DNA from 2 places in the Rhodococcus sp. 7Tela_A2 genome. Region 2 is predicted to be linked to the other one. Evidence: riboswitches for the same ligand, from Rfam matches in the RefSeq annotation. Region 2 holds a riboswitch; the other holds the start of a gene.
What was found. Region 2 has a riboswitch for cyclic di-AMP ahead of TVH25_RS02000 (transglycosylase family protein). Riboswitches for the same ligand answer to the same signal wherever they lie in the genome.
Positions count from the first base shown of each region.

Region 1: linked by a shared signal. The riboswitch ahead of TVH25_RS06975 (C40 family peptidase) and the one ahead of TVH25_RS02000 (transglycosylase family protein) in region 2 are both predicted to bind cyclic di-AMP.

Region 1 is NZ_JAXION010000024.1:40,427-43,627, forward strand. It holds gene TVH25_RS06965 (hypothetical protein) at 1-169, opposite strand, end outside; gene TVH25_RS06970 (NlpC/P60 family protein) at 200-1,246, opposite strand; gene TVH25_RS06975 (C40 family peptidase) at 1,401-1,976, opposite strand; cyclic di-AMP (ydaO/yuaA leader) riboswitch at 1,991-2,153, opposite strand; gene TVH25_RS06980 (DEDD exonuclease domain-containing protein) at 2,658-3,201, shown strand, end outside.
Region 2 is NZ_JAXION010000005.1:42,211-45,411, forward strand. It holds gene TVH25_RS01990 (helicase-associated domain-containing protein) at 1-461, opposite strand, end outside; gene TVH25_RS01995 (hypothetical protein) at 522-710, shown strand; gene TVH25_RS02000 (transglycosylase family protein) at 764-1,345, opposite strand; cyclic di-AMP (ydaO/yuaA leader) riboswitch at 1,353-1,585, opposite strand; gene TVH25_RS02005 (YccF domain-containing protein) at 1,833-2,225, opposite strand; gene TVH25_RS02010 (hypothetical protein) at 2,222-2,464, opposite strand; gene TVH25_RS02015 (cold-shock protein) at 2,633-3,046, shown strand; gene TVH25_RS02020 (DUF2771 domain-containing protein) at 3,166-3,201, opposite strand, start outside.

The DNA.
Region 1 (3,201 bases), on a different contig from region 2:
AGCGATCGACCAGCGACTGCAGTTCGGTGCGGGTCGTCTGATCGGTGTCGGCCGAGTCCGCGGGTGCGACGACGAGCAGCACACCGGCAGTGACGACGGCGAGGACGAGCCCGGCCAAGCCGAGACGTTCCCACCGCCGATGACGGTTTGTCGACGCAGGCGCAGGCACGGCGGCCAGTGTAAGGGGCCGCCCGCCCGGTCAGTAGCGGCGTGCGCTGTGGAAAGGGAAGCTTGCCATCGACTGCACCTTCACCGGCACACCGAACGTGGACGCGTGCACGATGTTGCCGTCACCCGCGTAGAGGCCCACGTGGGAGGCGTCGTCGTAGAAGATCACCACGTCGCCGGGCTGAAGGTTGTCGCGCGAGACGGGAATGCCACCCTGTGCCTGGGCCTGGCTCGAGCGCGGCAGGGTCTTGCCCACCTGGTTGTACGCCCACACGACGAGACCCGAGCAGTCGAACTGGTTCGGTCCGGTCGCGCCCCACACGTACGGGTCGCCGATCCGGGTCATGGCAGCGCGGAGCGCTCCCCCACCGGTGCCGGGGACGAGGTGCTGCAGGATCGTGTCGGCGTCGAGACCGGGCGGGAAGGGAGTGCCCGCGAGCACTTCCTTTTCCTGGTCGCTCAGCGCGTCGAAGGCGTCGAGGACGCCGGCGATATCGGCTTCGAGTTCGGCCTTGCGGCGTTGCAGATCGTCCCGGAGTACCTGTGCCTCCTCGGCGGCGACGGCGGCGGCTTCCGCAGATCGCTGTGACGAGGCGGCCACTTCGGCGGCCGCGGCCGTGGCGACCTTGAATCGTTCGACGTCGCGGGCCGTCTGGGCGCCGAGGACGTCGAGCAGCACCATCTGGTCGAGCATCTGCTGCGGGGAATCACTGACCATGAGGGCGAAGAGCCGGTTGGTGCGGGCACCCCGGTAGTTCGCCTGCGTGAGTTTGTCCACGGTGGGCTTGAACCGGGCGACCTCGGCGCGCGCCAGACCCAGCGCGTCGCGGTCCTCGGCGGCGACCGCCTCGGTGGACTGCTGGTCGGCGATCTTCTTCTCGAGGTCCAGCCCGGCGTTGTGAAGGGCTTCGGTGGTCTGTTCGGACCGACGGGACAGGTCCGCCAGGTGTTCGAGCTTTGCTGTGGGGCTGTCGTCCACCGGCTGCGCCCCCGCGGGCGAGGTGGAGACGGCCAGTGCCATCAAGACCGCAACCGCCAGCAACGCACGAATTGCCTGCTTCGTCCTATCGGAAACCACGAAGGCGCATCCTTTCCAAAGGTCTCGATGAGGTTACGGAACGGCATACGTTTGTGTCTACCCGGTGGCGCAACCCGGACTACGACGTGGGGGGGGGGGGGGGGGGGCCCGGCCGTCCCCCCCCCCCCCCCCCACGTAGCTGCATACCGACGGATCAGAAGCGGCGTGCTCCATCGACCGGCATCGAGTCGAGCGGCGCGATCTTCACCGGCTGGCTCGAGGTGGACGCGTGCACGATGTTGCCGCCACCGACGTAGATCCCGGTGTGGCTTCCGCCGTAGAACGACACGACATCGCCCGGCATCAGGTCGGAGATGTTCACGGCCTGACCGGCAGATGCCTGGTCGTAGCTGGTGCGGGGAACGTTCAGTCCGGCCTGCTGGTAGGCCCACTGCACGAGACCGGAGCAGTCGAACGAGTTCGGGCCGGCGGCGCCGTACACGTAGGGGGACCCGATCTTGCTCTGGGCGGCGTCGGCCGCACGCTGGCCGACCGAGGTGTACGGAGCGGTGAATGCCGCAGGCGCGGGGGCGGTTCCGGCCTGCTGGGGGATGAGGTTGGCGACCTCGGGCGGCAGGGTGACGCCGGCGGGGAGGTCGAAGGATCCCACACCGGGGATGGTGACGGTGTCCGCCATGGCGGGGCCGGCCGAGACGGTAACTGCGCCGAGCGCGATGGCTCCGGCGACGAGCGCGCGCCGAAGGGTGCGCTTGTTGTTCTGCGAAACCACGAGGGGGGTGCTCCATTTCTTCCGTTCACCCGCCGACCGAGTTAGCTGACGGGTTCGGGCCGGAAGTCAGCCCTACCCTTCGCCGGCGAGCGGCTGAAGGGATTCACCCCAGGTACTAAGTGGGTCCCCGGCTCGGATGCTCCGCGACTGGAGCCTCCGATTAGGCGGTGACCGAGCGGCTCCGACACGGGAGTGGGCCGGAAAACTCTCCGCTTGGTCTCGAGAAGATTACGAAACGGCAACGGAGAAGTCGAGTGCCTCGCGTGAGCATTGTCCCTTTTGGTTTAATTTTCGTCACTTTTACGCCGGACGCTCCCCTTCGGTAACGAAGCAATAACGACCGGTCTGCTTTACCTCGCGCGCCGCGCGCGCCGCGGCGGGGTCCACCCCGGTTCCCAAGACGTCCGTGCGGACGCTTTCCCAGGTCTCCGGCCCATTCTCCCGGCGGGTGCGCCCCCGCGGCCGCCCCGTGCCGGCGCGGCCCCCGCGGCGGGCCGATCGGTATGTTTCGAGGCAGTCCAACGGCCCTGTGTCCCAAACCGAAAGACCCCTGTGACGCTCGTCTCTTGCGCCCGTCCACACCCCTGCCGACGTCGTTTTCCGAGGTGATGTCACGGCCCGGGCACGGGCCGTGACGGAGGGGCCGGAGGCCGTGTCGGTGCCGATTCCTAGGCTCGCCGCATGACGTCGCCGCCACGGTTCACCGAATCCGGGCGCGGAGTCCAGCTCGGCTTCGACGAATTGGACACCCCGCTCCGAGACACCACCTTCGTCGTCGTCGACTTGGAAACCACCGGGGGCCGGGCAGGCGACGACGCGATCACCGAGATCGGCGCGGTCAAGATCCGGGGCGGAGAGGTCCTCGGCGAGTTCGCGACGCTGGTGGACCCGGGGCGCGCGATCCCACCGCACATCGTGCAGCTCACCGGCATCACCACCGCGATGGTGTACGCCGCACCGAAGATCGACGAGGTGCTGCCGGCGTTTCTCGAGTTCGCCGCGGGTTCGGTACTCGTCGCCCACAACGCCGGATTCGACGTCGGTTTCCTCAAGGCCGCGACTGCCCACTGCGGCGCGGCGTGGCCGCGTTTCCCCGTGGTCTGCACAGTCAAACTGGCGCGTCGCGTCCTCGGCCGCGACGAGGCACCCTCGGTGAAACTCTCGGCACTCGCCCAGCTCTTCCGCGTCTCGACGCAGCCGACACACCGCGCGCTCGACGACGCCC
Region 2 (3,201 bases):
TCCTCGACTTCCTCCCGGGACGGCAGGTCGGCGTCGCCGGCCCGGCCGATCCGCCACGGAACGGCGTCCACGGATGCGGCGACGAGCCGCAGCGCGTCGGCGGGACCCCACACGAGCAGCAACCCTCGGAGCTTGTCGAGTATGCGGTCGGTCGCCTTGGCGCCGAGACGACCGCCGAGCGCGTCGAGGAGCGTGCTTCGGGGCACGGCGGCGTCCACGGCACCGAGGCCCGCCAGAGTGGCAATGATCCCGAAGTCGGCGGTGGTCAGTTCGTCGGCGGCGCGAAAGACCGAAGCCCGCTGCTGCGCGCGACTCGCCAGAACAGTCATCGTCGCAGGTGGGGGCACGACCAAGTCGGGCCGCGCGTGCAGTGCAGCAGCCAGTTCGGTGTCTCGCCGACCGGACAGCCACCGGGCGAGGGAGTCCGGTGCGGTGTCGGGTGCAGGCGTGGTCGAGGTCATCCGTTTCAGATTAGAGACCTGAGGTGGCCCACCACGAACTCACCTGCCAAAATGAGCGGCATGGCTACCTCTTCGAAGAAACAGTATGTCGACCACGGATGGCCGGAGCTGGCCGACGGAGACCATGCGGTCACCGAGTTGTCCTCCACGCGTTCCGGCCCGCTTTCGCCGTACGGCGAGGACATGGTCTTTCCGCTGCCGGTCGAGGACCTGCCCTACACGCATCCCCGCACGGTCATCAACCGCTGATTCTTCGTCCCGCCCCCGCGCGGGGGGGGGGGCTCTTTCGTGTCTGTGGGGACTTACTGGGGGAGAACGGCGCGAACGGCGTCGAGGACGCTCGGATCGAGCTGGATGCCGGCGTCCTGGAGAGCCTCGACGCCCTGCTCGAAGCCGGCGATGATGTTCTGAGCCTCGGGCGGCAGTGCGGGAGCCTCGGGCAGCTGCGGCACGGGGTTGCTGACACTCGGTGCCGACGGTGCGCTCGGAGTGGCGTCGACGGCGCGTTCCGTCGGAGCGCTGGACAGGCCCAGGCTCGAGGAGCACGACGGCCATGCGCCCCATCCCTGGCCGGCGAGCACGCGCTCGGCGACAGCGATCTGCTGCTCGCGGCTGGCCTCTGCTGCGGTCGGGGCGTAGTCGCCACCGCCGTAGGCGTTCCAGGTGCTGGGGGAGAACTGCAGGCCACCGTGGTAGCCGTTACCGGTGTTGATAGCCCAGTTGCCGCCGGACTCGCACTGTGCGAGGCGATCCCAGTCGGAGTCGGGGGCTGCCGCAGCCGTGCCGCCGAAGGCGACGCCGGTGACGCCGAGAACGGCGCCGGTCAGCGCGAACTTCGCGACGGTACGACCGGTGTTGGAGGGCTTGCGATGGCGTCCGCTCATGTTCCGAATTTCCTCTCCGTACGCACCTACGAGGTCAGCTGTCGGGTTCGGGCTGAAGAGGTAGCCCGGCCGTCGCGTCCCGTCTGTGACGGTTCGCACGCTCCGTGGAGCGGTACGGCTTCACCCCTAGGGTCGTTGCTCGCGCATCGGCCCGGGCCTCCTGGAAACTGTCCGGCGAACCGGGCGATTTCCTGGGAGACCGGTTGGGTCCCCCGTTTCCTGTCCCCGTGGATCTTTCGTCGGGACCTCCGAGTCCGCGGGACAGGAATTTGGCGCGGCGGATTCGGACCGGCCGAGCCAGGCGGTTCGACCGGTCATGACCGTAACGGTTGGGCGGGGGAGTGTCACCATTTGATAACGCACGACTAGTCCGGCCGGGCCTGGGGTAGATGGGCGCACGCGTCGGAGAAGGCGCAGGTAGCCGCGGGCGTTGCGACTCAAACCTGTTTCGAGTCTCGTTTGTTACTGCACCGTGATGTGACTAAGGTCACAGGTATTGCGGGCGTGAATCCACCGAAACGATTTCCTTGCCGAGCGGCATCAGAGAGATCGGGACCATCTTGAGATTGGCGATGGCCAGGGGGATGCCGATGATCGTGATCGCCATGGCGATCGCGGTGGTGATGTGGGCGAGGGCCAGCCAGATGCCCGCGACCAGGATCCAGATGACATTTCCGATGAGCGACGCCGCGCCCGCGCCCGGCCTGTCCACGGTCGTCTTGCCGAACGGCCACAGCGCGTAGACGCCGATCCGGAACGACGCGATGCCGAACGGGATCGTGATGATGAGGATGCAGCAGATCACACCGGCGAGGAAATAGCCGAGGGCGAGCCACAGGCCGCCGAAGATCAACCAGATGATGTTCAGCAGGACCCTCATGTATTCCGTCCGTTCCGGGCGCGACGGCCCGACTGCAGGGCGAACCCGATAGCGAGAGCGAAACCGAGCGGCCACGCCAGGGTGAGGAGATAGAGCACCAGACCCGGTGTCCCATCGGTGAGCGCGGGGATCAAGAAGATGGCGACGACCGCGACGATGCCGACGGCGAAGCACGCCACCGCGGCCTTCAGGAGGCCGTTGCGGGGAGGTTTGGGGGAAGCGGAGGAAGAAGTGCCCACGCGTCCACGGTAGTCCTCTGCGGACGGAACCGGGCAAATGGCTCGGGGTACACTGGGAATCGTCTACGCGTCCCGCTCCAACCGAGTCGGGGCGCGTTGTGCATGTCCAGTTGTTGTGCAATCCACGCGTGCCCACGGGGCGCGGCTGTCGAGGAGCGGGTGAGCGCGGTGCCAACCGGCAAGGTGAAGTGGTACGACGTCGAAAAGGGATTCGGGTTCCTGTCCCAGGACGACGGTGAGGACGTCTACGTCCGCGCCTCCGCGCTGCCGGACGGCGTCGAGGCCCTCAAGCCCGGGCAGCGTGTCGAGTTCGGCATGGCAGTGGGCCGACGGGGTCCGCAGGCGCTCAAGGTCGAGTTGCTCGAGCAGCCGACGCTCCGCCAGACCGCCGGCCGGCGCGAGGCAGCACCCCAGCAGAAGCGGCGTTCGCCCGACGAATTGCACGGCATGGTCGAGGACATGATCAAGCTGCTCGAGGCGACGGTTCAACCCAACCTGCAGCGGGGACGCTACCCGGACCGCAAGGCGGGGCAGACGATCTCCGAGGTCATGCGCGCGATTGCCCGGGAACTCGATCACTGATTTCCGACGCGGCTGTTCGTCGGCCTTACGCCTGTGGCGCATCGGATCCGGAAACGGACCCGATGCGCCATTCGCTTTTTCGGACTACTGCGCGCCGGCGCCGATCCGACGGTCTGGGGTCAGAACGTCTGAATAGCCCAGACAGCGTGCGCGAT